Regions from separate parts of the Polymorphospora sp. NPDC050346 genome, predicted to be linked through region 1. Evidence: riboswitches for the same ligand, from Rfam matches in the RefSeq annotation. Region 1 holds a riboswitch; each other region holds the start of a gene.

What was found. Region 1 has a riboswitch for cobalamin ahead of AB0I42_RS34420 (acyl-CoA thioesterase). Riboswitches for the same ligand answer to the same signal wherever they lie in the genome.
Region 2: another riboswitch for cobalamin. It lies ahead of AB0I42_RS12105 (peptidase); the one in region 1 lies ahead of AB0I42_RS34420 (acyl-CoA thioesterase).
Region 3: another riboswitch for cobalamin. It lies ahead of metE (5-methyltetrahydropteroyltriglutamate--homocysteine S-methyltransferase); the one in region 1 lies ahead of AB0I42_RS34420 (acyl-CoA thioesterase).
Region 4: another riboswitch for cobalamin. It lies ahead of AB0I42_RS23880 (ribonucleoside-diphosphate reductase subunit alpha); the one in region 1 lies ahead of AB0I42_RS34420 (acyl-CoA thioesterase).

What each region holds. Positions count from the first base shown of each region.
Region 1 is NZ_JBFAKM010000056.1:18,256-25,510, reverse strand. Features, by position in the region: gene AB0I42_RS34440 (TetR/AcrR family transcriptional regulator) at 1-248, opposite strand, end outside; gene AB0I42_RS34435 (glucose 1-dehydrogenase) at 394-1,173, shown strand; gene AB0I42_RS34430 (nitroreductase/quinone reductase family protein) at 1,170-1,646, shown strand; partial or broken gene AB0I42_RS34425 (transposase) at 1,889-2,173, shown strand; cobalamin riboswitch at 2,281-2,498, shown strand; gene AB0I42_RS34420 (acyl-CoA thioesterase) at 2,621-3,130, shown strand; gene AB0I42_RS34415 (hypothetical protein) at 3,159-3,527, opposite strand; partial or broken gene AB0I42_RS34410 (FAD-dependent monooxygenase) at 3,700-3,821, opposite strand; gene AB0I42_RS34405 (restriction endonuclease) at 4,043-4,735, shown strand; gene AB0I42_RS34400 (hypothetical protein) at 5,306-5,638, opposite strand; partial or broken gene AB0I42_RS34395 (IS3 family transposase) at 5,832-5,945, opposite strand; gene AB0I42_RS34390 (MFS transporter) at 6,080-7,255, opposite strand, start outside.
Region 2 is NZ_JBFAKM010000009.1:103,980-111,234, reverse strand. Features, by position in the region: gene AB0I42_RS12120 (family 43 glycosylhydrolase) at 1-362, shown strand, start outside; gene AB0I42_RS12115 (YfbM family protein) at 379-870, opposite strand; gene AB0I42_RS12110 (hypothetical protein) at 981-1,412, opposite strand; gene AB0I42_RS12105 (peptidase) at 1,463-2,509, opposite strand; cobalamin riboswitch at 2,618-2,757, opposite strand; gene AB0I42_RS12100 (class I SAM-dependent methyltransferase) at 3,141-3,806, shown strand; gene AB0I42_RS12095 (AMP-binding protein) at 3,803-5,278, shown strand; gene AB0I42_RS12090 (alpha/beta hydrolase) at 5,275-6,096, shown strand; gene AB0I42_RS12085 (hypothetical protein) at 6,089-7,096, shown strand; gene AB0I42_RS12080 (hypothetical protein) at 7,093-7,255, shown strand, end outside.
Region 3 is NZ_JBFAKM010000020.1:18,183-25,437, forward strand. Features, by position in the region: gene AB0I42_RS20830 (polysaccharide lyase family 1 protein) at 1-319, shown strand, start outside; gene AB0I42_RS20835 (GNAT family N-acetyltransferase) at 516-1,004, shown strand; gene AB0I42_RS20840 (hypothetical protein) at 1,027-1,152, opposite strand; gene AB0I42_RS20845 (hypothetical protein) at 1,295-2,347, opposite strand; gene AB0I42_RS20850 (hypothetical protein) at 2,434-2,817, opposite strand; gene AB0I42_RS20855 (hypothetical protein) at 2,937-3,260, opposite strand; gene AB0I42_RS20860 (MerR family transcriptional regulator) at 3,257-3,694, opposite strand; gene AB0I42_RS20865 (hypothetical protein) at 3,691-4,032, opposite strand; gene AB0I42_RS20870 (class I SAM-dependent methyltransferase) at 4,188-4,793, opposite strand; cobalamin riboswitch at 4,956-5,168, shown strand; gene metE (5-methyltetrahydropteroyltriglutamate--homocysteine S-methyltransferase) at 5,282-7,255, shown strand, end outside.
Region 4 is NZ_JBFAKM010000025.1:2,285-9,539, forward strand. Features, by position in the region: gene AB0I42_RS23875 (hypothetical protein) at 195-1,313, opposite strand; cobalamin riboswitch at 1,431-1,664, shown strand; gene AB0I42_RS23880 (ribonucleoside-diphosphate reductase subunit alpha) at 1,792-4,206, shown strand; gene AB0I42_RS23885 (ribonucleotide-diphosphate reductase subunit beta) at 4,227-5,222, shown strand; gene AB0I42_RS23890 (sigma-70 family RNA polymerase sigma factor) at 5,265-5,849, opposite strand; gene AB0I42_RS23895 (zf-HC2 domain-containing protein) at 5,935-6,726, shown strand; gene AB0I42_RS23900 (hypothetical protein) at 6,849-7,255, shown strand, end outside.

The sequences.
Region 1 (7,255 bases):
CCTGCCGGCGGAGGATCCTCCTCGTCAGCGGTTGACCAGGACTCGGTGACGATGGCGTCGAACAGGGCAGCCTTGCTCGGAAATTGCTTGAACAAGGTGGCCCGCGAGACACCCGAGCGCTCTGCGATCCGCGCCAGCGATGTCCGGTCGTAGCCCAACTCGAGGAACAGTGCGGTCGCGGCGGTCACGATCAGCGCGCGCTTTTCCTGGGCGACGCGCTGGTGGTACGTCGGTACGACCCTGCTCATGGACCGAGCATACGAGGTGAGTGGCTTGACTCGCCACTGCCACCAATCTAGTGTCAGGGCAGTGGTGAGTCGCTCGGCTCGCCATCGGCTGATCGTTCATCGCCGATGATCCCGGTCAGCCACCCACGTACCGAAGGAACATCGGATGAACCGCTTCGACAACCAGACCGTGCTCGTGACCGGTGGGACCGGTGGCCAGGGATCGAGCCACGTACGCGCCTTTCACGCGGAGGGAGCGAACGTGGTGATCGGCGACATCGACACCGAACGCGGCGCCGCTCTCGCCGACGAACTCGGGACCCGCGCTCACTTCACCCGCCTCGACGTCACCGACGAGAGCTCGTGGTCCGCCGCTGTGCTAGCCGCCGAGAGTGCCTTCGGCGCCCTGAACGTGCTCGTCAACAACGCGGGCGTCCAGAACCCGCCGGCGCCGATCGAGAACACGGACCAGGCCACGTGGTCGCGCATCCTCGACATCAACCTCACAGGGACCTTCCTCGGGATCAAGGTCGCCGCCCCCGCTCTGCGACGCGCAACAGGGGGAGCCATCGTCAACATCGCCTCGACGATGGGCCTGGGCGGCACGGCGCACTACGCGCCGTACGTCGCCAGCAAGTGGGCCGTGCGAGGCCTTACCCGAACGGCAGCGCTCGAGCTCGGCCGGGACCACATCCGCGTGAACACCATCCACCCCGGCGTGATCGCGACCCCCTTCATCCAAGAACCAGCAGCCGGCGCCACCGCGGCAATCGCCGACTTCTACTCACCCGAGCCGTTCGCCATCCCCCGACTTGGAGAGCCGACCGACGTCACCCGGCTTCTCCTGTTCCTCACGTCATCAGACGCGTCGTTCATCACGGGGTCGGAGTACGTCATCGACGGTGGACTCCTCCTCGGGCCCGCCCTTCAGACCGAGACCGCATGAGCAGTCCAGACACGACCGGATGGAACGACTCCGTACGTGACGCGTCTCTGTCGCACCTGCCCGATCACATCCGGCGAGCCATCGAGATCACCCCCGCCGCAGGCACCAGCGAACGGATCATCGACATCACGACGCTGGGGCGCCGCACCGGCCGGCCACGCCGCATCGAGATCTTCTTCTACCGAGCTGCGGGCACCACCTACCTGTGTAGCGGCGCCGGCGGTGCCGCGACCGACTGGCATGCGAACCTTCTCGCCAATCCCAACTTCACCTTCCACCTCAAGAACGGGATCCGCGCGGATCTGCCTGCGCGGGCCGCGCCTGTCACCGACCCAGCTGAACGTCAGGCCGTGCTGGCGGAGATCGTCGCGGATCTCAACCAGCCCCACGACCCTGGCACCATCCGGCCGACTCGGCTCGAAGACTGGGCTGACAGTCGGCTGATGCGCATCAGCTTCCGCCATCGGCCGTGATCGCGGATCCCTCGACAGATGGACCTACTCCCAGGGACTGGGGTGTAGTCGCGGCTAGAGCAGCTCTTCGCCAGATGAGGGTGTAGCTGGCGCGGCGGTCCCAGATGGATGTCGAGGTTTCCAGAGGGAAAGGCTCCTACACGCTCATCCTGAAAGAGAACCGTGCTCGACGCTACCGTCGGCGACCGCTCGCACGCGTTCGCCCACCCCGATCTAACGACCTTCTGCAGACTCGACGAGCTCGTGGCCGCGTGTTGATGACCGCGCTGATCGACTCGGTCAGCGCCGGCGTCCCGGCCGTGCGGAGCGAGGTCATCACGCTGGGTCGGACGTTGAAGAAGCGTGCCGACGACGTGCTGGCCTACTTCGACCGGCCCGGCACATCCAACGGCCCGACCGAGGCGATCAACGGACGGCTCGAACACCTCCGCGGCTCCGCGCTCGGATTCCGCAACATCACCGACTACATCGCCAGGTCCCTGCTCGAGACCGGCGGCTTCAGGCCACGACTACACCCTGGTCTGTGAAGAGCCGGTAACCGGCGGAACCTGTCGGGTCTACGACACGTACTGGCACCCGGCCTCGCTCTTTTCCGGTGTGCCCGGCGCCACGGCACGCCGGCCCGCACACGGCTATGGTGGCCGATGGCGCTGGTATGCCCGTCCCACCAGGGCGGGCGTCGTAAGAGGGAACCCGGTGCGAGACCGGGACTGCCCCGCAGCGGTGAGTGGGAACGAACGCCGTCAACAGAGCACTGGACCGCAACGGTCCGGGAAGCGACGGCCGGTAGGAGACCGGTACCCCCGGTCGTGCCCACGAGTCCGAAGACCTGCCCGCGCTGCGCACACGGTCGGCGTGTGCGCTGCCGACGGCCTCGCGGGTGGGCCGGACGCGCGTCCCGCCACGGCCCCTGGCCGCGGTGGCGTTCGCCGTCCCGTCCGTGGCGCCACCTTTCTGGAACGGACGAGACAGCGATGACACCACCGGGGCGACCGCCGTCGGCGTCGCAACTGACCCTGTCGCAGATCATGGACCAGCACCACACCAACCTGATGGGTACGGTGCACGGCGGACGCATCCTCAACCTCATCGACTCCGTCGCCGGGGTCGTCGCCGCCCGGCACTCCGATGGCCCCGCGGTCACCGCCGCCATGGACGAGACCGTCTTCCTGCAGGCCGTACGCGTGGGTGACGTCGTGCACGTACAGGCCAGGATCACCTGGGCCGGGCGCAGCTCGATGGAGGTCGCGGTCAAGGTCACCGCGGACCGCTGGGACCGGGCCGTCCCGGCCACCACCGTCGCCACGTCACACCTCGTCATGGTCGCCGTCGACGACGACGGCAAACCACGAACGGTGCCGGCGCTGCTCCCCGAGACGCCCGGCGACCACCAAGCGTTCCGGCAGGCCGAGATCCGGCGACGGCACCGACTCGCCCTACGCGATGCCCTCGCCGGCCACGGCCCGGACCAGGTGGCCGTCTGATCCCGTCACCGCGATCACAGGTACGTGATCAGCGGACCGGCAGCCGGTTCAGGACGACCTCCGGGGCGATGTCGGGTGTGTGCCGGCTCCTCCAGCCGACATGTCCGTCCGGCCGGACGAAAACGACCCCGAATGCCGTCACGTCGAACACGCTGGTGGACGAGTTGCCCGGGCCGCCGAGCACGTCGGGACCGACCGGGTGTGCGCAGCGGCATCCGTCGTTCGGCGGCGACCGCGCTGCCTTGTCTGCCCAGGCCGCCCCGGCCGGTGTGGCGAGCAGGGTCGGCCTCGGCCCGAGCAGGTCGAGGGTGGAGACCCGCCGGTCGCCGTCTTGCTGCCAGACGTGCGGGAAGTCGGTGGCCGAGACGGGCCGTCGGGACGTACTTGGCCACCGCATCGTGGTCGGGCGCGGCGGTGCCGTCGGGCAGGACGGCGTTCGAGCTGTAGGCGTAGCCGAGGACGAGGCCTTCGCCGTGGCGAGCCGGGGGCGGGGCGCCGGTGCGGTGGGCGGTGACGGCCTCGACCAGGTGCCGGTGACTTTCATCGGCGCTGGCCAGGGCGACGGGCCCGCGTTCGGCCTCATAGCTGTCGATCAGGCGGGGCCGGCCCAGCCGTGGTGGACGGCGGCGAGTTTCCAGGTGAGGTTGTCGGCGTCGGCGATGCCGCAGTTCATGCCGTACCCGCCCGTAGGGGCGCGGACGGCCGTGTAGACGATCGTGGCCGTGTCGGGCGGTCGTCGCCTTGCTCATCATCGACCCGTACGACCCTGCGGTCGGCTTCGATTGAAATGTCGTACCCCGCATCTACAGTGATCACTCGCTGCTCACTGGCAGCCAGTGTTGGCTCAGGCTTGGGGAGGTCGTGGGCATGGCCCGACGTCAGCGCCGTACTCGTCGCAAGTACTCAGGTGAAATGCTGTTGCTCACCGGCATGTTGCTGCTTGTGCTGGTCTGGTTGGTGATCGAGTTCGTCGAGCGGCACCCGGTCCCTGCCGCCCTTCTTGCTTTTGTAGTGGTCGCTGGCGCGGGCTTCTGGCTGTGGACGCGTGTACGGCGGGCGCGGCGATTGGCGGACTGGGAACGCAATATCGCCGTCACGGACTCGATGACCGGTCCTCAGTTCGAGCGGTATGTTGCACGGCTGATGCGCGTGAGCGGGTTCCGCAAGGTCAGCGTGTGCGGCGGCGCCAATGACATGGGAGCCGACGTGATCGCCTACACGCCCGATGGGCGGCGGGTAGTCGTGCAGTGCAAGCGATACAAGGGCAAACTGGGTAGCCCGGATGTGCAGCGCTTTGCCGGCACCGCTCGTGACGTCCACAGAGCGGACGTGGCGTTGCTGGTGACGACAGGGACGCCGACGCGGCCGGCGCGGGAGGTTGCACGACACTGCCGAATCACCTTGGTGGACCGACCCATGTTGACGGAATGGGCCGCCACGCAGGTCGCGCCGATCCCCAGCTTGGGCGCTCCCACCACCACGCGGCCACCTGCGCCACCAGCAAGCCCAAGACTCCTTCGCCAGCCCTCGCCAACCCCGGCAGGGGGAAGTCCCTGTCCGCCTCCCACATACAACGAGATGTTGGAGGCGGACACGTCCGGGTAGCCGGAGAACGGCGCCGTCGGCCGGATGGCACCGTCACCTGTCAAAGGCACGGGCACGTTACCAGCCGACGTCCCCATAGAGTCAACCGTCGTCTCCCCAAATCGACCTGTGGCTGCGTCTGGCAGAGGTCCTCGACGTCGATCCGGAGTACTTCGCCGACACCGACGCCGAACGGCTCGGCGCCGACGTACGCACCGCGCTGGCCGACGAGGCAGCGGCGTGACAGTCGACCCCGCGGAGGTCACCGAACTCGTGCGTGACTACCTGGCCGCCGCACGCGCCCTGGTCGCACTGGACCAGCGCTACCAGACGCCGTTGGCCGCGCTGCCGCACTCGCCGACCCCACCGACTTCCCGCCCGGTCTCGGCGAACCGCACGACGCCGTGCGGACTTCTTCTACGAGCACGACAACTACTTCGACCGACTGGACGCCGCCGCCGAGTTGCGGGCGCGTGCCGTGCGTCTGTATCGCGAGTCGACGGTGGGGTCCGCAGCGATCCGCCGGCTGTGGTCGCTGGTGTCCATGCCCAAAGGCATGGCTTTTCGTGGCTTGGTGGCGGTGTCGGCGTATCAGCTGGGCCGAGGCGGACATTCCAGGACTACGATCGAGTTTCCGGCGAATAGCCGCAGGTGCGGATGCCCGGCGAAGATCTGAACTGCCTCGTCGTGCGAGTCCGCCTCCACAATGGTGTAGCCGGTCATGGCGTCGGTAAGGTCCTCGACCCCTTGCGCCGTGATCAGCTTCTTCGCGTTCAATGGAGCGCCGGGGTCGATGAGAGCTTTCTCGTTGGCCTGCGCCCATGACGCCCAGGCGTGGATGAACTCACTTTGGCGCTGTTCGGTGAGTTCGGCCTTGCCGACCTCATCAGCCGCGCCGTTGAAGAGTGCAAGAAATCGACCCATCCCAACATGATATCTGGCGGCCTGCTCATGCTGCCGAGCCGTGATCACGCTCCCCGGCTGGAGTACAAGCGCGGCCAGCTGACGCAACAAGGATCCGCAGCCGCGAGCATCACCGCCAGTAGGTAGGGTGACCTGCTGAAACGCGCCCGATGCGAGGGCAGGGTGCGGTAGCTCCGCTGTGTTGGGGTAGCTGGACCTCCAACTGCTTACACACCTCCGGCACGGCGGCGCCCTGGCCGATCAGCTTCTCGCCCTCGCGCAGCTTGCGGATGATCTGCTCCAGCGTGTGCCGTCGTCGGGTACCCATCGTGATGATTCCTCCTGGCCCCATCCTGGGGCATCGGGCTCTCACAACAGGTGGACCACTTTCCGGGGACCCAGTCACAACGTCCCGGCGTCCTACGGGTTCCCCTGTCGGCTTCATGACATCGGCGGCGCGGCTCAGGCCACGGGCACCCGCCGGGCGCGACCCGCGATCCATGCGGCCACGACCGTGGCTACAGCGAAGGCGACGAGCATCACGACGACGTAAAGGTTGACGCCCGCCGACGAGGGTGCGGAGCTGCCGGTGATCGCGGTGGCGCTCAGCACGCTTCCACCGACAATGTTCAGCACGACCGCGCCGACGCCCAGCATTACCTGCACGAGGGCGGCGACGACGCCCTGCTTTTCCTCGCTCACGAGCGTCGTCGAGAGGTTGAAGCCCGAGGTCACCACCGCGCCTGTGGTGAATCCGAGGAGACCGGCGCAGATGACGGCGGGCACGAACGATGCGGTCGAGAACAGGAGGCCGAGGGCCGAGATCGTGCCGATGAGCATGCCGCCGACGAGCGTGCGCGCGGGGCCGATGTGACCTCCCAGCCATCCCGCGAGTACTCCGCCGGTCGCGGCACCGAGCGCCGGCGCCGCGAACAGGAGGCCGAGCGTACCGCTCTCACCCGCGAGACCGTAGCCGAGGCCGTTGGCCGGCGACGTCTGTCCGATGATGCCCATCAGCTGCAGAAGTGCCTGGTAGGCGCCGGTGCCGAGCATCACGACCAGCAGTGTCGCGATTACGGGGCGCGTCAGCATGCGCAGATCGACGGCAGGCTCGGGGATCCGCAGTGCCGTGAACGCCCATGCCACCAGCAGCACGGCGCCCAGGACGAGAAGGAGGATCAGTCCGATGTTCGTCCAGCCCACGGCGGGGCCGAGACTGATATAGGAGAGTGCTCCGGCGAGACCGAGTCCGAGCAGGAGGGTGCCCGCGACGTCGACACGACCACGTGCGTGCACGGGCGACTCGGGCAGGAACACGCGCACGGCGGCCGCGGCCACGAGTGCGAGCGCGGCGGACAGCACGAACACCGCGCGGAAGTCGAACGCCTCGACCACCGCTTCGAAGAGGAAGGGGGACGCGATCCCGAGGATCGCCGACCCCGAGGTGACGATGCCGACCGAGGTCATACCCACGCGGGCGGGAAAGACCTGGCGGATGTACACGACAGTGATGAACACCGAGCCCACGGCGGCTCCCTGAATGACCCGGCCGAGCAGGAAGATTCCCACGTTGGGCGCGACGAGGCACACGAGTGCGCCGACGCCGCCCACGAGGAGTGCGAGCACCAGCACGCGACG
Region 2 (7,255 bases), on a different contig from region 1:
TCCGCCACTTCGCCTACCGGGGCCGGATCGAGCCGAACGTGACGAACCTGGCCGACTCCCAGTTCCGGATCGTCACCGGCCTGGCCGGCTCCGGGTCGGTGTCCCTGGAGTCGACCAACTTCCCCGGCCACTACCTGCGGCACCGCAACTACGAGATCCACCTGGAGCGCGACGACGGCTCGGCCCTGTTCCGGGCCGACGCGAGCTTCGTCCGCCGGCCCGGACTGGCCGACGGTGCCGGGATCTCGCTCGAATCGGGGAACTTCCCCGGCCGGTACGTCCGCCACCGCACCGGGCTGCTGTTCATCGAGCCGGTGGGCACGGCCGCCGAACGGGGGTCGGCAACGTTCCACCTGGAGTGACAGCGGTCGCCGACGCTCACTGGTCGACGGTGAAGATCACGTGCTTGCCGTCGCGGGCGGCGCGCTGGAAGAAGGCCACGAGATCGGTGAAGTTCGCCCAGGTGTATTCGAAGTCCTCGGCGCCGTGGTTCACGCCGTAGTCCTCGACGTCGATCGCCCGGTAGCCGGCGAGCAGCCGGTCGCGGTCGACCGGGACGAGCGCTTCGGCGACGTCGCGTACCCGGTCCGGGGTGAGGAGGCCGACGATGTAGTCGTCGTCCTCGTGGACCTGGAGACCGCCGAGGACCGCCGCGTTGAGGGGATAGTCGCCGTTGTCGTAGCCGAGCAGGCCGTCGGTAAGGCAGCGGTGGATCGCGTCCCAGGCCTTGTCGGTCTCGCAGTGGTCGACCTCGTCCCAGGCCTCCTCGATCCCGGTGACGATCGCCATCACCGCCGCGTCGTCGTCGGCCGACAGCAGCCGGGCCGCCGCCTCCTCGTCGATCGCGAAGTGCACACCGAGACTGCTCATGACCCGTTCTCCTCCACCGGAACCCGAAATGCCTGGCGGGAGGGTACGGGAGCGGGCCGACACATCCGGGCCGGGCGGGGGGAAGCCGCCCGGCCCGGATCGTCAGCGGGTCACGGGGGCGAGATGCCCGGGGCCGCGCCGGACCCGAACGACCATCCCTCCACAGTGCCCGGTGCCGGGTTGTAGCTGCTGGCGCCGAGCGTGCTGTACGACCAGCTGCCGCCGGCCGGGGCGTGCCAGTACGACCAGTACGCGCTGGCCGGCGGGGTGTTGACGCACGGTTCGGTGGCAGCGGTCGGCAGCCCGTCGAGGCGGCAGACGAACGCCAGCCCCCACCGGGCCGTACCGGTGACGGCGAAGCCGGCGCCCTGGAGGGCGGCCAGCCCGGTGGCCGGGTCGCCGGGCGCGCACCGTACCTCGATCGACCCACCGAAGGCGGTGAAGTCGACGACGACCGTGACGCCGGTCGTCCCGGTGCAGGCCGCGGCGTGCGCGGCCCGGGGCGCCGGCTCGGCGACGGTGAGGCCGGCGGTCAGCACCAGGAGCGCGGCGAGGGTCGCGGCCCAGCGTCGGGTCCGCGCGATCGCCGTACTCACCGGCACGCCAGGGTGGGCGCGGCGCCGCGGGCGCCGGTGGCGGAGAGCTTCGCGAAGCCGACCGCGGCCAGCCCCGGGACGGCCTGGGCGGTGGCCCGGGGCGCGGTGGCCGGGTCGAAGCCGGCGCTGGTGTACGCGACCGCGCCACGGTCGGCCACCTGGCCGGAGCAGCCGACCTGGAGGCCGAGCAGGAAGATGTTCGCCCTGGCGGCGGAGATCAGCCGCCCGCCGGCCCACAGCGCCTGGGCGGCGAGGCCGGTGCTGTTGGCGTTCGGTTCGCCGGCCGCGTTGCCGAACGAGCCGTTCGCGGCCTGTACGCCGGTCAGCCAGGCGAGCCCGGCCGTCGCGTCGGCGTACCGGTCGACGGCCAGCAGGGCCTGCACGGCCAGCGCCGTCGCGTCGACGTCGCTGACGCAGGTGGCCTGCGCGAACAGCAGCGGGTAGCCGCCGTCGGCGCAGCGGCTGCCGGCCAGGAACGCGGCGGCGGTGGCGGGGGCGCCGGCCGGGGTGCGGTCGAGGGCGAGCAGGGCGAAGGACTGGCTGAAGGCGTTGCTGTAGTCGCCCCACGCGGACCGGTCGGAGAACCGGCCGGACGGGTCTTCCAGGCCGCGCAGTCGGGCGACCAGGTCGACGCCGCCGAACGCGGTCGGGTCGGCACCCCGGACCTGGGCGGCGAGGGTGAGCTTGGCGGTGGCGCCGGCGTATGCCTCGGTGCTGCCGTCGCCGACGTAGCCGGTGAGGATCTCCGGCCGGGCGAGCCAGGTGAGCGCCTTGGCACCGTTCTCGTCGGCGACCTTGGCGGCGGCGAACGCGAAGACGGCGTCGATGGTGAGGCCCTGGTCGGGATAGCTGACGCCGCCGAACTCGGTCTCGAAGCGCTCGCCGTCGACCATCTGCCGGGCCAGCCAGCCGGCGGCGGCGTCGGAGCGGCTCAGGGTCGGCGGGGCGGCGGCCGCGGCGGCCGGTGTCGCGACGGTCAGGGCGGCGGCGAGTACGCCGCACAGCAGGGCGGGGAGTTTGTGCCGGGATAGCGAGCGGACCATGTGTGGGCACGCCTTTCCGGCCCGAAGGTAACGAGGCCGGAGGTCCCTGCGCTCACGATGCGCGGTGGGGATTTATCCGGACTCCGTCCCGTGGGCCACGACGGGTGAGGAGCGGGTTTGCGCGCAGGTGGGCATTCGGGCTCACCGCCGGGCACATTGCAGTGCTCGACGGCCTACCGTTGCGGGCCAGCGCCGGACTTCGACCGGACTTTCCCCACGGTGCACGCATCTTCTGTTGTGGACGGTAAGTCTTTCCGAATCGCCCGCCCGGTGTCAATCCGCTGGTGGGTGGCATGTGCCACCCCGGATGTCACCCTCCCGACAGTCACTCTCCGCAATGTGGCAACGGTGCGACGGACGTGAATTCGAAGGGCCCGTATCCGCCGGGTTCGTCGGATGATCTACCCGTTTCTAACTGAATGATCATCGTCTATAGTGATGCTCGGCGACGTGGCCAGGTGGCATTGCTGCCGGGTGCATTCTTTCTGGATCTCGGCAAGCAGGGGAGACCGGGTGAAACCACTGCACCACGGTCAATGTCTGGCGCGAATCCGGCCGCCCATTGGGGCGTAGCTCGGCCACCGCCCAGCCCTGACCGATCCATTGCCGTAAGGCTGATGGGGGGAGACCTGTGACCACCGAACTCTGGAATCCGGCGACCTTCGACGCGTTGCGGCGGCAACTGATCCCGTCGTTCGACCTCCTCTACGGCAGCGCGGTCAGCGTGGTCGCCATGTCGGTGCCCCGCCGGCCCCGCATCCTCGACCTGGGCGCCGGCACCGGCCTGCTCAGCGCGGCGCTGCTGGAGCGGCTGCCCGACGCCGAACTGCTGCTCGTCGACCGGTCGCAGCCGATGCTGGCCAAGGCCGTGCAGCGCTTCGAGACCGTCGAGCACGTCCGCACGCTGGTCGCCGACCTCACCGACCCGCTGCCGGTCGGCCCGTTCGACGCCGTCGTCTCCGGCCTGGCGATCCACCACCTGCCGCACGAGGGCAAGCGCGACCTGTTCGCCCGCATCCGCGACGTACTGCGCCCGGGCGGCCTGTTCGTCAACGTCGAGCAGGTGCTCGCGCCCACCCCGGCGATCGAGGCGCTCTACGACCGCCAGCACGAGAAGCACGTGCACGACTCCGAGACGCCGGCCGACGAGTGGGCCGCCGGCCGCGAGCGGATGAAGCACGACATCTGCATCGACGTCGACACCCAACTCGACTGGCTGCGGCAGGCCGGCTACGCGCAGGTCGACTGCCTGGCCAAGGACTGGCGGTTCGCCACGTACGCCGGGTGGACGGCATGACCGCCGAAGAGCCGGACACGCTCTACGGTGCCGTACGCGCGGTCGCCGCCGCCCGCCCCGACGCACCCGCCGTCGAGACCACGGGAGGAGACGCGGTCAGCTACACCGAACTGGTCGCGCTGGTCGACCGCCTGGGCGGCGGCCTGGCCGCCCGGGGCGTACGCGCCGACGACAGCGTCGCCTTCGCCATGCGCAACAGCATCGGATACGTCGCACTGATCATCGCCGTGGCCCGGCTCGGCGCCCGCTACGTACCGCTGATGGGCAACTTCGACGCCGCCGACCTGCGCACCGCGCTGGACCGTACCGAGCCGGTCCTGGTGGTGACCGACGGTCACCGCGAGCTGCCGCCCGGGCCGCCCACCGTGGGCCTCGACGAGCTGGGCGCCGCCGACCCGCTCGCGGAGCTCGCCACCGAGGTGCACCACCGGATCTTCCGCACCCTGTGGACCTCCGGCTCGACCGGCTTCCCGAAGCTGATGGCCTGGCGGCAGGACAAGTTCGTGCGGGAGCGCCGTCGCTGGATCGCCGACGTCGACATCCGCGACACCGACGCGTTCCTCTGCCGACACACCCTCGACGTCGCGCACGCCACCGACCTGCACGTCTTCGCCGCGCTGCTGTCCGGGGCCCGCCTGGTGCTGGCCGACCCGGCCGCCCCGGCGGACGTACTGCTGCGCCAGCTCGCCGCGTACGGGATCACGGTGATGAGCGCGCTGCCGAAACACTACGAGGACCTGGTGGCGGCGGCGGACGGCGAGGTCGACCTGTCCCGGCTGCGCCGGCCGCTGTGCGGTGGCGCCTACCTGCCCCCGGCCGTCATCCGGCGGGCCGACGAGGCGCTCGGCATCCGGATCCGGCAGATCTACGGCTCCACCGAGTTCGGTCTCGCGCTGGGCAACATGACCGACGAGGTACAGGCCGACGCCGGCATGATCCCCGTACGCGGTGTCGGCACCCGCCTGGAACCCTTCGCCGAAGCGGTCGGCACCGAGCCGGACATCGGCGAGCTGGTGCTGCGGTCGGACTGCACCAGCGAGGGCTACCTCGGCAACGACGAGGCCAACGCCCGCACCTTCCGCACCCCCGAGTTCTGGACCGGCGACGTGGCCCGCCGCGGACCCGACGGCTCCTACCGCATCCTGGGCCGGGTCTCCGAGGCGCTGGCCACCCCGGCCGGGCCGGTGCTCGCCCCGATGCTCGACGACGAGATCGCCGGCACCGGCGCCGTCGACACCGCGGTCTGCCTCGCCGTCCACCCCGGACGGTACGCCGCCCAGGTCGCCGTCGCGGTCCGGCCCGCTCCCGGCCGGTCCGCCGACGAGGTCGGCAAGATCGTGGAGGACATCCTGCGCACCCACGGGCTGGACGGCACCGTCCGGTTCGTCGACGAGATACCCCGTACCCCGGTCGGCAAGATCGACAAACCGCTGCTGCGGCACCGCCTCGGCCTTTCCGGAGGATCCCGATGAGCATCCACCACGACCGCGGCACCGGCCCGACCCTGCTGGTCGTACCGGGGCTGGCCGCCACCGCCGGCTTCCTCGCCGAGGCCGTCGCCGACCTCGCCGCCGACCACCGGGTGGTCACCGTCGAACTGCCCGGCCACGGCCGCAACACCGGCGGTACGGCGTCGCTGGCCGCCGCCGCCGAGGACGTGCACCGCACCGTCGAGGCGCTCGACCTGCGCGACGTGACCCTGCTCGGCTGGTCGCTCGGCGCCACCGTCGCGTACGGCTACCTCGAACGCTTCGGCGCCGCCCGGACCGCCGGGCTGGTCTCCGTCGAGCAGACCCCGTGCCTCGTCGGCGACGACGGCTGGCCCTTCCCGGCCTTCGGCAACCTGACCACCGCCGCCGCCGCGCAGTTCGGGCAGGCCATCGCCGCCGACTACGGCGCGTTCGCCGACAACCTGGTCCGCGGCTCGTTCGCCGCCGGCGCCGACCCCGATCCGGCGGTCGTCGCCGACCTGGTCGCGCAGGCCGGCCGGTGCGACCCGGCCGCGGTCGGCGCGCTGCTCGCCGACGCGGTCGCCGCCGACTGGCGGCAACGGGTCTCCCGGCTGGGCGTCCCGACCCTGCTCGTCCACGGTGCCCGCAGCCAGGTCTATCCCGGTGCCGTCGGCGGCTGGCTCGCCGACGCGATCCCGGGCGCCCGGCTGGAAATCTTCGCCCACAGTGGACACCTGCCGTTCGTCGAGGAGCGCGACAGGTTCACCCGTACGGTCCGCGAGTTCGTCGCCCGGGTCGCCGAGCCGGCCCGCATCCATGGGAGTGAAGCCGATGGCTGAAACCACCGCCGCGTCCCCCGCCCGCCGGCTGAGCTGGATCTACCCCGACCGGGGCACGGCCTGGCAGCGCCGCGCCGAGGACGAGGCCGTCTGGGAGCCCTACCGGAAGGTGGCCGCCGACCTCGGCCTGGAGATGACGCTCAACAAGCCGGAGGAGATCGCGGTCGACACCACCGACGCGACCCGGCCAAGGCTCTACCTCAACGGCGACCCGGTGACACCCGCCGACACCATCTTCGTCACCTCGCTCTACTCGCTACCGCACCAGAGCCAGGACGTCGAAAACCAGCTCTTCCTCTTCACCATCCTGGAACGGGCCGGCTTCTACCTGCCGATCCCGCCCGCCCTGTCCTACATCGGCGAGGACAAGACCGCCACGATGCTGCACCTGCGAAACAGCCCGGTGCCGCTGCTGCCGACCGTACGCGTGATCGGCGGCCGGGAGGCGATGAGCGGCCACTTCGACCCCGCCTTCGCCAACCTCGACTACCCGATGATCGTCAAGCCGGCCTACTGGGGGATGGGGCTCGGCATCTCGGTCGTCCACAACGTCCACGACCTGCGCGGCGTCATCGGCCTGGCCGGCGGCTCCGACACCGCGCTCGTCGCCCAGCCCTACCTGCCCGGCGTGCACGAGAAGCGGGTCTACTGCGTCGACGGCCGGGCACACACCGTGCTGGAGGGCGTCAAGGACGGCTACTGCCTGATGGTCACCAAGGCGGTCGGCGGCCGCCACGAGCGCGGCTACGCCAGCCTGCCCGCCGACCTGGAGGACGCGATCGCCTACGCGGCCTCCCGGCTGCCCACCCCGTACTTCTGCGTCGACTTCCTCATCGACGGCGACCGGTACTGGATCTCCGAGATCGAGCTCGACGGCGCGGTCGCCTTCAACGGCGACCCCGAGCAGGACCGGATCGCCGGATCCATCGTCCGGTCCCGCTTCCAGGCATACCAGGCCGGCCACGCCGCCTTCCTGGCCGGCGGGGGAGGCCCGGCGTGACCATCGGCCGCCTGCCCTGGCAGGACATCCTCGCCCAGGCCCGGTGGCTGGCCGACCACGGCGGCGCGCCGGTCCCCGACGACGCCGCCGGCCTGGAAGGGTTGGCGGTGACCGGCCCGGTCGAGATCCTCGCGATCTCCCGGCACATGTCGCGCGACG
Region 3 (7,255 bases), on a different contig from region 1:
CAGCGGGACGAGCTACGGCAACGTGATCGACGGCAACATGAGCAGCTACTGGTCGCCGTCCGGCTCGACCGGTGACATCTCGGTGAAGTGGGGTTCCGCCACCCGGGTCGGCAGGATCTCGATCCGCGAGGCGTCCGGCGCCGTGGGCGCCATCGGAAACTGGCAGGTCATCAACCACGACACCGGTGCCGTCCTGGCCTCCGGCAGCCGGGCGGGCGTCGTCAGCTTCACCCCGACCTCGCTGAAGAAGATCACCTTCCGGATCACCAGCGCGAGCGGTACGCCGCGGGTCGCCGAGTTCGAGACCTACGCCGGGTAGCACCCACCGGGTTTCGACCCGGTGACCACCGGCCACGGCTGACCGCCCACCACGGGGGCGGGGGCGTCGGAGACGACGCCCCCGCCCCCGTCGCCGTGGCCCGGTGCGGCCACGGGCGCCCCCGGCCCCGCCGGGTCTCGTAACCTGCTTCCTGGACAACCTCGTCGATGGGAGGGCAGGAACCGTCGTGCCACAGGTGAGCGCAGCCACGCCAGCGGACGTCCCGGCCCTCGCCACCCTGATGGAGGAGATGGGCCGCTTCTACGGCGACACGGTGTTCGAGCCGCTGGCGCGACGGATCGCGCAGATCGAGCAGGCTCTCTTCGGCCCCCGCGCCGTCGCCGACGTGCTGCTGGTCAGGAATACCGACGAGCCGGTGGGATTCGCGTCCTACACCTTCCTGTGGCCCGCGGTCGGCGTCACGAGATCCCTCTACCTCAAGGAGCTCTACATCGGCCGGAGCCACCGCGGCCACGGGCTGGGAACTCTCCTGATGAGCCACGTCGCCGCCGTCGCCGTGCGGCACGACTGCAGCCGGATGGAGTGGGCGACCGGCCTGGAGAACAGGGACGCGCAGGAGTTCTACCGCTCGCTCTCGGCGACGGTGCACGCCGGCAAGGTCTCCTACCGGCTCGGCCCGGCGGAGATCTCCACCCTGAGCGGTCCGGCCCGACGGGCCACCTGACGGTCCGCCGGGCCAGCTGCGCTCAGTTGGACCAGGTGTATCCCGCCAGGTTCCAGGCTTCCTGCGCCCGCGTGAACCCGAGGACGGCGGCCACCCCGACGGCGACCAGGAGAACAGCGGTGGTCCTGACCATGGTTCGTGCCCCCATGACGATCTCCTATGGACAGCGATGCGATTCCATGTCGGCACTCATCTTCATCGACGCCGGACGCTGCGCGCAACGGCCGTAAGGGCGACCCCGGCGGCCGGCCGCCACGGGGACCGGGCGGGTCCCCGTGGCGGGTCGTCGTTCACAGCATGGACATGTGGACGTGGTCGGTGTGGTCCGAGGCTCCGACGTACGGTTGCCAGCCGGTCGCCGGCATCCAGATCTGCTTGTACCAGATGACGTAGTAGATGCCGAGCTGGTCGGCGTTGCGGACCAGGAAGGCGGCCAGGTTGTTGCCGTAGAGCCGCTGGTCGGTGGTGCGGGCGGGACTGAATCCGCGGGACTGGAGCGACCAGTCGCAGGCGCGTCCCTTCGGATGCTCCCAGCGGTCGCCGGTGCGGAAACAGCCGACGAACCGGTTGAAGCCGGCCCGCTTGACCTCGTTGTACGCGTGCAGGGTGCGGCGGGTCAGGCAGCCGGAGGTCGTCGGGTCCTTCTGGTTGCAGGCCTCGGACGGCCAGTTCCCGTTGCCACCGTTCGGGGCCGGGCGGGCCACCGGCGAGTCGGCCACGACAAGTCCGCCGGCGGTCAGGCCCGAGCCGCCGAGCAGTGCGAGTTCCTTCTCGGCGTCGCGTTTCTGCTTGCCCATGAGGGCGTGCTGCCGCTGCTGCTGGGCGACCTCGGCGTCGATGGCCTGCTTGGCCTGCTCGGCGCGGGACCTGGCGGCGTTGAGGTCGCGGACCTTCCTCGCGTTCACCATGTTCAGTTCTTCGAGCATGATCATTCGGGACAGGAAGGAGTCCGGTGTGGCGCTGTTGAGCATGACGGCCGCCGCCTGCAGGCGCCCGTCCCGGTAGGACTGGGCACCCATGACCTGGACCTGACCGCTCAGACCTTCCAGGTCGTGTTCGGCCTTGTTCAGCTCGAGGGTGAGATGCAGCTGCCGGGCGCGGGATTCCTCGAGTGCCGCCTTGGCCTTCACGAACTCCCGGTTGGTGGATTCGAGTACGTCCCGAAGCAGCGGCGGCCCGTCGGTTCCGTGCCCGGACGGCGGCGGCTCGGGGGGAACCGCGAGGGCGGGCGTGCCCAGGGTGACGACCGCGAGCCCGGCGGCGACCGCCCGGACCAGCGCCCGTACCGGCCAGCGCGGCCGGACCGGCCGTAGCCGTTCGGGTGGGTGCTTGGAAGTGTTCATCGTGGTCTCCAGAAGGACTTCCGGCCGGGCCGGCGGGGCGGGCGCGTGGGGGGCGCGCCGGTGCGACTCCTCTTGTGGAGATCTGCCTACGTTCGACTGACGGCCAACCGGATCAGGCTGGGACGCAGATGTGCACCCACCGCCGGCTCGCCGACGCTCCTGCCGGACGTGCCCCCGGGGGCGGACTGGAGCGACCGGGTGGCGGGGATCGCGGTCTCGGGTGCCGCGGTGCCGGACGGGAGGGCGGCGCAGCGCTGGACGTCGTGGCCCGACGAGTCGGCGGCGCAGTGCTGGTTGGAGAGTGCGTCCAGCACGACGGTGGCCGAGCCGGCGGGATGGGAGCCATGGTGATCGGCCGGGCACGTGCCGCAGATGCCGGGATGAACGATGATCATGCCGACGAGGACGGCGGTGAGCAGGCACAGGCGACGGAGGTGTTGCCGCAACCGCCATGGCGCCCCGGATCTCATCGCCGCCGATCCTAATGGCCCGCGGTCCGGCCCGGAGCGGGTGGTCCCGTCGATCACGGGCGGGCGCGGCCCGGTCACCGGCGCCGCCCGGTGCGGCCGCCGGGGACCCGGTCGTGCGTTCAGCAGCCGCAGCCGCTGCCGGCGCAGTTGCCGGCGGCACCGGTCCCGGCGCCGGCCCGGGTGCCGCGCTGCCGGTGCAGCCACCACATGCCGAGAGCTGCCACGGTGAGCGCGGCGGAGACGGCGAGAAGGGCATTCCTGAGTACGGCCGCGCCGGCGGCGGTGACCACGCCGGTCGCGATGAGCAGGGGGATGACGCAGCAGGCGGCGCAGGCGAGGGCGGCGAGGCCGCCGGTGATCTTGCTGCGGGTGGGCGGGTCGCCGTCCGTCCGGTGCGGCTTGTGCCCGGGGCGAGTGGCGGGCGGCGGGACGGTCTGGTTCACGCGGGGTCTCCGTCGGGGTCGGCGGCGCTGCCGATGGTCAGGAACGGGATCGGGCAGTCGGCGCAGGTGCAGTCGGTGAGGCTGTCGCAGCGGGCGTCGACGACCTCGACCAGGGTCGTCCGGATGGCGTTCAGGTCGGCGATCCGCGCGTCGATCTCGGCGATCTTGTCGATCGCGCGCTGTCGCAGGTCGGCGGTCGGGTGCCGGCGGCGGCCGGTGTCGAGAAGGTCGGCCACCTCGTCGAGGGTGAATCCGAGCCGCTGCGCCGCCTTGATCACCTGGAGCAGGGCGACGGTGTCCGGCGGGTAGAGCCGGTGGCCGCCGTTGGAGCGGGCCGGTTCGGCGAGCAGGCCCCGGCGCTCGTAGTAGCGCAGGGTCTGGATGTTCACCCCGGCCTGTTCGGCGACCTCGCCGCTGCGTAGCCCGGGGGTCACCGGGCCGGCCCGGGCGCGGCCGCGGCGGCCCGGCCGACCAGGGACCGCAGTACGTCGGCGTGGCCGGGTGGCACCCGTACGTCGAGGGTCAGCGGGCTGTCGTCGTGGGCCGGGCTGACGGTGAAGGTGAAGAACGAGCAGCAGCTCGCTTCGCGCGCGGTGAGATCCCGTACCGCCGTTTCGAGGTCGGGCGGGCCGGCCAGGCTGAGTCGGGCGTGGGTCGGGGTGAGCGACTCGACGGCGCGCACGGCGGTGGTGAGCAGGGCGTCGAACTCGGCCAGCCGGGGTGGCCGGTCGGCGGTGGGCAGGGTACAGGTGTCCGGGACGACGAACGGCATCACAGCCTCCTCGTACGGGCGGTTCCGGTGCCGGGTCGGCGCCGGCCATCCGACGGTAAGCCTGTACCCGGGTACCGGATGCAACAGCCCGGACCGCCGCGGGCCCGCACCCGCGTGCCCGACGGGTCGGCGCCACCCGTCGGGCCGGCGGCCGGTCAGGGTCGCGACGGCTCCCGTCGCGCCCGCAGGACGGTGTCGTTGCGGTGGTGCGTCCCCGGCGGCGCGGGAACCGTCCGTGGCCGGATCTCGTCGACCAGGACGGCCCAGTCGTCGTCGAGCAGCCCGGCGACCTCTCCGGGTTGGTAGAAGTCGGCCGGGTCGACGTCGAGGTCGTGCCGCGGCGGAAGATCGGCCAGATCGTGACTGACGACGAGCAGGGTTCCGCCGGGTGCGACCGTGGCCAGCAGGCTGTGCAGTACGGCGTGGCCCGGTTCGCGGCGCAGCGGGAAGTACTGGGCCGAGACCAGGTCGAACGGGCCGGCCGGTGGTGGCTCGGTGGCCAGGTCGACCCGGGTCCATGTCACCCGGCCGGTGTCGTCCCCGGTCGCGGCGCGGCGCAGGGCCACGTCCGAGATGTCGACGGCGGTCACCTGCCAGCCGCGCCGGGCCAGCCAGAGCGCGTCGGCACCCTCGCCGCATCCGAGGTCGAGGGCCCGCCCCGGCGGCAGGTCGGCCACCTCGGCGACGAGGACGCCGTTGGGGTTGCCGCTGAAGAGCCGTTCCCGGCTGAGGTACCTGTCGTCCCAGAACTTCGCGTCCATGGTTACCACCCTCGGGTTCGTTAGTGCCGGAGGTGACCACCTCCGGCGCCAACATGCCGCACCCCGGACGGGTTGACAAAGAAGTTTGCGGAAACCGCAAAGTGGCACCCCTGCCGTCCCGTACGTCGGACACCGTCACCCGGGCACCGCCCGAAGGCCCGTACGATGTCGGACGGTGCTGGTTCGCCCGACCCGTGAGGGTGGGGCGTCGTAAGAGGGAACCCGGTGCGAGACCGGGACTGCCCCGCAGCGGTGAGTGGGAACGAACGCCGTCAACAGAGCACTGGACCGCGAGGTCTGGGAAGCGACGGCCAGTAGGCGACCATCGGGTCACGCCCACGAGTCCGAAGACCTGCCAGCGCCGCGCACGCCGCCGGTGTGCGCCGCCGGCGGCCTCTCGGGAGGGCCAGGGCGGAAGCCGGTACCGACCCGTACCCTGCCTTCCCCCTCCCGTGCCCCGCCGGGCACCTCGAGGGAAGGACCCACCGTTGAGCACCGCATTCGGCCAGAGCACCGTGCTCGGCTATCCGCGCATCGGCACCGACCGAGAGCTGAAGAGGGCCGTCGAGGCCTACTGGGCCGGCACCGTCGACGCCGGCGAACTGGAGCGCACCGCCGCCGGGCTACGCGCCGAGGTCTGGCGGGCGCTGCGGGACGCCCGTCTCGACGCGATCCCGTCGAACACCTTCTCCTACTACGACCACATGCTCGACACCGCCGTCGCCGTCGGCGCGGTTCCGGACCGGTTCGCCCGGCTCGGACTGTCCGAGTTGGACACCTACTTCGCCATGGCCCGTGGCGTCGACGCCGAGCCGGCGCTGGAACTGACCAAGTGGTTCGACACCAACTACCACTACCTGGTGCCGGAGATCGGCCCGGACACCGCCTTCGTCGCCGACCCGGCCAAGGCGCTGCGCGAGTACGGCGAGGCCCGCGAATTGGGCATCACCACCCGGCCGGTGCTGGTCGGGCCGGCCACGTTCCTGCTGCTGGCCAAGGGCGACGATCCGTTCGCCCGCCTCGACGACCTGGTCGAGGCGTACGCCGGGATCCTCACCGCCCTGGCCGACGCCGGGGTGGCCTGGGTGCAGCTGGACGAGCCCGCGTACGTCGCCGACCGCGCCCCGGCGGAGATCGACGCGCTGCGCCGCGCCTACACCCGGCTCGGTGGGATCGAACACCGGCCACGGATCTTCGTGGCCACCTACTTCGGCGAGCTGGGCGAGGCCCTGCCGGCCCTGCTGGACACGCCGGTCGAGGCGATCGGCGTGGACCTGGTCGCCGGGCGGGGCAACCTCGACCGGCTCGCCGCCGCGGGGCCACTGCGCGGCAGGACCATCGTCGCCGGCCTGGTCGACGGACGGAACATCTGGCGTACCGACCTGCGTGCCGCGGCGACCGCCGGGGCGGCGGTCGCCGGGCTCGCCGACCACGTCGCCGTCGCCACGTCCTGCTCGTTGCTGCACGTCCCGGTCGACCTGTCCGTCGAGACCCGCCTCGACCCGCACCTGTACGAGCGGCTCGCGTTCGCCCGGCAGAAGGTGGACGAGGTCGTCCTGCTCGGCCGCGCGGTGCGCGACGGCACCGGGCACCTGCCGGCACCGCCGCGCCCGGCGCCGGCGGCGTGGCGGCACGACGACGTACGGGCCCGGCTCGCCGCGCTCGGTCCCGCCGACCGGCGGCGCGGTGACCACGCCGACCGCGCCGCCCGCCAGCAGGAGCGGCTGGGGCTGCCGGAACTGCCCACCACCACCATCGGGTCGTTCCCGCAGACCGTCGAGCTGCGTAGGGCGCGCGCCGCCCACCGGGCCGGCACCCTCGACGAGGCCGGCTACACCCGGCGGATGCGCGCCGAGATCGAGCACGTCATCCGGCTCCAGGAGCGGCTCGGTCTGGACGTGCTCGTGCACGGCGAACCGGAACGCAACGACATGGTGCAGTACTTCGGCGAGCAACTCGACGGGTTCGCCGCCACCGAGCACGGCTGGGTGCAGTCCTACGGCTCCCGCTGCGTGCGACCGCCGGTCATCCACGGCGACGTGACCCGTAAGGCGCCGATGACCGTCGCCTGGTCGACGTACGCCCAGTCGCTGACGAGCCGGCCGGTCAAGGGCATGCTCACCGGCCCGGTCACCATCCTCGCCTGGTCGTTCGTCCGCACCGACCAGCCGCTGGCCGACACCGCCGACCAGGTCGCGCTCGCCCTGCGGGACGAGTGCCACGACCTGGAGGCGGCCGGGATCAGGGTCATCCAGGTCGACGAGCCGGCGCTACGGGAAACCCTGCCCCTGCGCGGGGCCGACCAGAAGACCTACCTGGACTGGGCGGTGGCGGCCTTCCGCCTGGCCACCAGCGGCGTCGCCGACGACACCCAGATCCACACCCACCTGTGCTACTCCGAGTTCGGCGAGGTGATCACCGCGATCGACGCCCTCGACGCGGACGTGACCAGCATCGAGGCG
Region 4 (7,255 bases), on a different contig from region 1:
CAGCTCCTCTTCGACAGGGCGTGGTGTGTCGACCCGGTTACCAACCGATGACGACCGCATGAGAGAGCGCTCTCTTAATCGGACACTCTGAACCGTGTTTCGAGGTATGTCAATGCCTAGTCAACGCTCGGGGAGCGCTCCCCGGCAAGATCAACTATGCTGACGGCCGGTTCCCGGCGCCGGGCGGGGTGGTTTCAGGAGCCGTCGGGCAGCGCGGCCGCGTCGCGGGTGGCGTACGGGGAACGGTCGGCCGCCACCAGCAGCACCCCGATCGTCAGCCCGGTAGCCGACCCGACGGCCGCGTACAGCGAGTCGGTGTCGGCCGAGTTGACCGGGACACTGCCGGCGAGCGCGGTCAGCAGGGTCGCGATCGGCGTACCGAACATCAGCAGGAACAGCCAGAACATCGTCAGCACCGGATAGCCGATGGCCAGGAGGGCGATCGTCGCGCCCTGCGCGTCCCACGCGGGCCGGCCGGCGGGCCAGCGCGCGGACAGCAGCGAGAGCCCGGCCAGCAGCACCACCCCGAGCAGCAGCGACGGACCCAGCCGCTCGTACGGCTCGACCAGCCGGATCCAGGCCGCGCCGGCCGCGCCGAGCGCCAGCACGGCCCCGGCCGGCACCAGCCGGCGGAGCAGGTGGTTCGGGGCGGCCCGGTCGGCCGCCACGGTGCCGCCACCGGCCGGTGCCGCCAGGACACCGGCGGCGAGCGCCGAACCGACCGTCAGCACGAGCAGTGTCCCGCTGACCGTGAGCGCGGCCGGCGTGAGCGCCGGCTCGGTGTCGGTCGGGGATTCGATGAGCGCCGCCAGCGGCGTCAGGGCCACGCCGACCGCGGCGGCGACGACCAGCGCCCGGCGGTCGGGACGGCGGGACCGTCGCCCGGTCGCCGCGACCGTGCCCACGGCCAGGCAACCGAGCACCGCCAGCGCGGTGGCCGCCGGCCAGCCGGCCAGGTCGGACCGGTCCAGCGCCACGTCGGCGCCGATCCAGAGTAGGCCGGCGGTGACACCGGTCCGGGTGGCCCGCCGATCCCCGCGAGCGGCCAGGACCAGCCCGAGCACGACCGCGACGATGGCCATGAAGCGCAGGTCGCGCACCCAGTAGGTGTTGTTCTCCGCGTACGCGTCCGGGCCGCTCGGCTCGGTGAGCGGCTGCAACACCGCCAGCCCGACCGCCCAGCCGACCGCCGCCGCGGCGGCGGCCACGATGCCGGCCAGCGACACGGCGCCCGCCGGTGACACGGTGCCGGACCGGCGTGGAGTCTCGGTCGGGGGCGGGGGGTCGGACCCGCGTCGCCATCCTGCGCGCACGCGTGGACCGTACCGCACCGGGGTCGGTTCCGGGGCGCCCCCCGGCCCGGTCGTTTCGTGTCTCACGCGACACGCCGCGCCTAGATGTTGGGTGTGACTTTTGTAGGTCCCCTATATATGGTGTCCCCCGTAGCTGGTTCGGCCGCCCGTCCGGGGCGGTCGAGGCAAGAGGGAACCCGGTGCGAATCCGGGACTGCCCCGCAGCGGTGAGTGGGAACGACAGCCGTCAGAAGCACTGGGCGCCACCCGGCCACGAGCCGGGCCGCCTGGGAAGCGACGGCCGGTAGGCGAACGCGGAGACTCCGCGCCGGCCCACGAGTCCGAAGACCTGCCAGCACACCGCGCACGCCCGTGCGCGGTGGTCCGAGGCCGCGCGGGACGGCCGACGCCATCGTGATCCTCGCCGGCCCGGCGGGGCCGTCGGTGTCGTCCGCGCGCCGCCACCGGACCCCTGGACCGAAGTCGCGAGGAGAGTGTTGTGACGGTCACCGAGGTCGCCCCGGCACCGGCGGACGCCGGAGCGCCCGCTGCCAGGCGGACCCAGATGCAGGTTCGCAAACGTAACGGCTCGACCGAGCCGGTCGACGTCAACAAGATCGTCCGGGCCGTCGACCGGTGGGCCGACGACCTCGCCGACGTCGACCCGCTGCGGGTCGCGACCAGGACGATCAGCGGCCTGTACGACGGCGCCACCACCGCCGAACTCGACCGGCTGTCGATCCAGATCGCCGCCGAGATGATCGGCGAGGGACCGCAGTACTCGCGTCTCGCCGCCCGGCTGCTCGGCGCCTACATCGACAAGGAGGTACGCGGGCAGGGCATCGCCTCGTTCAGCCAGGCGATCCGACTCGGCCACGCCGAGGGGCTGATCGGCGACGAGACCGCCGAGTTCGTCCGGATCAACGCCCGCAAGCTCGACGACGCCATCGACCTCGACGGGCACCTGCGGTTCGAGTACTTCGGACTGCGTACCGTCTACGACCGCTACCTGCTGCGGCACCCGACCAGCCGGCTGGTCGTGGAGACCCCGCAGTACTGGCTGCTGCGGGTCGCCTGCGGACTGTCCACCAACCCGGCCGAGGCGATCGCCTTCTACCGGCTGATGTCGTCGCTGGCCTACCTGCCCAGCTCGCCGACGCTGTTCAACTCCGGCACCCGGCACACCCAGATGTCGTCGTGCTATCTCGTCGACTCGCCGCGCGACGAACTCGGCTCCATCTACGAGCGCTACGCCCAGGTCGCGCACCTGTCGAAGTTCGCCGGCGGGATCGGCATCTCGTGGTCCCGGGTCCGCTCGCGGGGAGCGCTGATCCGGGGCACCAACGGCAAGTCCAACGGCATCGTCCCGTTCCTGCGTACCCTGGACGCCTCGGTCGCCGCGGTCAACCAGGGCGGCCGGCGCAAGGGCGCCGCCTGCGTCTACCTCGAACCGTGGCACCCCGACATCGAGGAGTTCCTCGAGCTGCGCGACAACACCGGTGAGGACGCCCGCCGTACCCACAACCTGAACCTCGCCAACTGGATCCCCGACGAGTTCATGCGCCGGGTCGAGGCCGACGGCGTCTGGTCGCTCTTCGACCCCGACGAGGTACCGGAACTGCCCGACCTGTGGGGCGAGGAGTTCGACGCCGCCTACCGCGCCGCCGAGGCCGACGGCCGTTACGTGCGCCAGGTCAAGGCCCGCGACCTGTACGGCCGGATGATGCGCACCCTCGCCCAGACCGGCAACGGCTGGATGACCTTCAAGGACGCCGCCAACCGGCTGTGCAACCAGACCGCCGAACCCGGCAACGTGGTGCACCTGTCCAACCTGTGCACCGAGATCATCGAGGTCTCCAGCGACACCGAGACCGCCGTGTGCAACCTCGGCTCGGTCAACCTGGCCGCCCACGTCGCCGGCGACGACATCGACTGGCCGAAGCTGCGCGCCACCGTACGCACCGCGGTCACCTTCCTCGACCGGGTCATCGACATCAACTACTACCCGAGCCCGGAGGCGGCGGCGAGCAACCCCCGCTGGCGCCCGGTCGGCCTCGGCGTCATGGGCCTGCAGGACGTCTTCTTCGCACTCCGGCTGCCGTTCGACGCGCCCGCCGCCCGGGAACTGTCCACCCGGATCGCCGAGGAGATCTACCTGACCGCCCTGGAGACCTCCGCCGACCTCGCCGAGCGCGCCGGCCCGCACCCGGCGTACGGCCAGACCCGTGCCGCCCGCGGCGACCTCCAGCCCGACCTGTGGGGGGTCACCCCGACCCAGACCGACCGCTGGGCCGCGCTGCGCGAGCGCGTCTCCCGCTCCGGCCTGCGCAACTCGCTGCTCGTCGCGATCGCCCCGACGGCCACCATCGCCTCGATCGCCGGCTGCTACGAGTGCGTCGAGCCGCAGGTCTCCAACCTGTTCAAGCGCGAGACGCTGTCCGGCGAGTTCCTTCAGATCAACAACGCGCTCGTCGGTGAGCTGAAGGCCCGGGGGCTGTGGACCGAGCCGGTCCGGGCCGCGATCCGCCGCGCCGAGGGCTCCGTGCAGGGCATCGCCGAACTGCCCGGGGACGTCCGCGAACTCTTCCGCACCGCCTGGGAGTTGCCGCAGCGGGCGCTGATCGACCTCGCCGCCGAGCGGTCGCCGTACATCGACCAGAGTCAGTCGCTGAACCTGTTCATGAGCGCACCCAGCATCGGCAAGCTCAGCTCGATGTACCTCTACGCCTGGAAGTCCGGGCTGAAGACGACGTACTACCTGCGGTCGCGACCGGCGACCCGGATCCAGCAGGCGACCGTCGCGGTCACCCGCCCGGACGCCGCCACCCCGGCGCCGGCCGTGATCGTGCCGCCCGTCGACGAGGCGCTCGCCTGCTCCCTGGAGAACCCCGAGTCCTGCGAGGCCTGCCAGTGACCACCGAACCCCGTACCCCGATGCTGCTCGACCCGGGCATGGACCTGACCCTGCGACCGATGCGCTACCCGCACTTCTTCGACCGGTACCGCGACGCGATCAAGAACACCTGGACGGTCGAGGAGGTCGACCTGCACTCCGACCTCGCCGACCTGGCCAAGCTGTCGCCGGCCGAACGGCACCTGGTGAGCCGGCTCGTCGCGTTCTTCGCCACCGGCGACACGATCGTCGCCAACAACCTGGTGATCAACCTCTACCAGCACGTCAACTCCCCGGAGGGCCGGCTCTACCTGTCCCGGCAGCTCTTCGAGGAGGCGGTGCACGTCCAGTTCTACCTGAACCTGCTCGACACGTACGTGCCCGACGACGAGGAGCGGTTCGCCGCGTTCGCCGCCATCGAGAACATCCCGTCGATCCGGCGCAAGGCCGAGTTCTGCTTCCGCTGGATCGACTCGATCTTCGAGCTGCGTGAGCTGCGGACCCGGGAGGACCGGCGGGCGTTCCTGCTCAACCTGATCTGCTTCGCCGCCTGCATCGAGGGCCTGTTCTTCTACGGCGCCTTCGCGTACGTCTACTTCCTGCGCTCGCGCGGCCTGCTCAACGGCCTGGCCTCGGGCACCAACTGGGTGTTCCGCGACGAGTCGATGCACATGGCGTTCGCGTTCGACGTGGTCGAGACCGTACGCCGCGAGGAACCCGACCTGTTCGACGACGATCTCGCCGAACAGGTCCGGCAGATGCTCGCCGAGGCGGTCGAGTGCGAGGTGCAGTTCGCCGAGGATCTGCTCGACGGCGGGGTGTCCGGGCTGTCGCTGCCGGACATGCGCGAGTATCTCCAGCACGTCGCCGACCGGCGGCTGGCCCAACTCGACATCGCCCCGCTCTACGGCTCGTCGAACCCGTTCGCGTTCATGGAGTTGCAGGACGTGCAGGAGCTGTCGAACTTCTTCGAGCGGCGGGTGTCGGCGTATCAGGTCGGGGTGACCGGCGCCGTCACCTTCGACGACGACTTCTAGCCCGCCGTCGCCGGTCGCGCCCCCGGGTGCGGCCGGCGACGGCTAGCCGGAGGCGCGCAGGTGGCGGCCGTCGCGGCGGCGCTCCTGGACCAGGGTGACGAGGTCTTCCCGGGCCCGGGCGACCCGCGACCGGATCGTCCCGACCGGGCAGCCGCAGACCTCGGCCGCCTCGGCGTAGCTCAGCCCGGCGACCTGGGTGGCGACGAACGCCTCGCGCCGGTCGGCGGGCAGCGCGTCGAGCAGGTCACGCAGCACGATCTCGTCCTCGAACCGGTGCGGGGCGCCGCGGGCCAGGGTCGCCTCGGCGGCGTGCTCCCAGTTTTCCAGGGCGGCGACGCGTGGCCGTACGGTGACCGCCCGGACGTGGTCGACGGCGACCCGGCGGGCGATCGACAGCAGCCAGGTCTTCGCCGACGACCGGCCGGCGAATCGGGGCAGCGACCTCATGGCCCGCAGATAGGTCTCCTGCGCCAGGTCCTCGGCCTCGGAGGCGTCGGTGAGGTGGCCCAGGAAACGGATCACCTGTTGCTGGGTGGCCTGGATGAACGACGACGCGGCGGCCCGGTCACCGCGGCCGGCGGCCAGCGCCCATCGGGTGATCTCGTCGTCGCTGTCCGGCGTCTGCATGGGGAAAGGCTAGCCCCCTGATCCGCGCTCCGGACAGGTGTACCCCGGATGGAACTGGCGTGCGGTGCCGTCCGACTATGGGGTGATGGGGTGCGATGAGTGTCGCGAGGCGCTGTCAGCCGGCCTGGATGGCGAGGACGGTCCGGTCGAGCGGGGGGCAGCTGACGCACATTTGGACATTTGTCCGCAATGTCGGGAATGGTACGACAATGCGGCATTGGTGACACGGTTGACCCGTACCAGCACGGTGCCGGTCACGTTCCAGGTCGACGACGCGGTGCTGGCCGCCCTGCCGGCGCGCCGTACGGCGCGGGCCGCCCTCGGACACCTGCTGGCCCGGGCGGGCCGGCCGGCGGCGGTGCCGCTGCGGGTCGTGCTCGGCGTGCTCGGGCTGGCCCAGTTCCTGCTCGGGGCCGCCCAGATCGGCGGGCTCACCGCGACCGGCCACCTGCACGGCGTGACCGGCGTCGACGGGGCCAACCACCTGTGGCACGAGTCGGCGGCCTGGAACGTCGCCCTGGGCGCCGGGTTCGCGTGGATCGCCCTGCGCCGGGTGCGGCCCACCGGCATCCTGCCCACCCTGACCGCGTTCGTGGTCGTGCTGACCCTGCTGACCACCGACGACCTGATCGGTGGCCGGGTCGAGTTCACCCGGGTGCTCAGCCACAGCCTGATCGTGCTCGGCTTCCTCGTCGTGCTGGCCCTGTCGAGGGTGCTGCCGGACCCGGGCGCGCCACCGGTGCGCCGCCCCGACCGCGGCCGCTGGCGGGCGACCTTCGACGAGGTCGCCGAGCCGGCCGAACCGGCACCCGGCCTGCGGATCGTACGTTCGGTCTCGTCCGCCCAGGTCACCGCCGACACCCGCCGCGCCGCCTGACCGGACGCCCGCCACCCAAGGCGACGGGTATGCGACCTGTCGCACGAGCATGATCGGTTCTGTTGCTCCACAAAGGTCGAACGTGCGGTAATCGGGACGTCCAGAACATGAGGAGTCCTTGGGTGTCGGGTACGGAACCGGGAAACATCGCGCGTCCGCTGCCCGCGTTCTTCACCGCGTGGCGGGACGGCTGGGGACCGCAGGCGGCCGCGTGGGTGCCGGTCGACTTCCTCAACCAGGCGTCCTCGTTGCCCGCGACGATCGCGGCCGGTTGGTTGTTCAACCCGGGGACGGTCGAGTACCGCAGCGGGATCTTCCTGGCCGACCGCTTCGACGCCACGACGGTCGACAGTTGGTTCGAGCGGTACCCACAGGAGCCCGGTCGGATCGAAGCGGTCGTCAACCAGTGGGCGTTGGATGACATGTTCGCCAACTGCGACCTGACACCGTACGAGGATGCGCTGCCGACCCTCGCCCGGGACATCGCGGCCTGCTGGCGGGCGGTCCTGGCCCAGCGCTACCCCGGCCG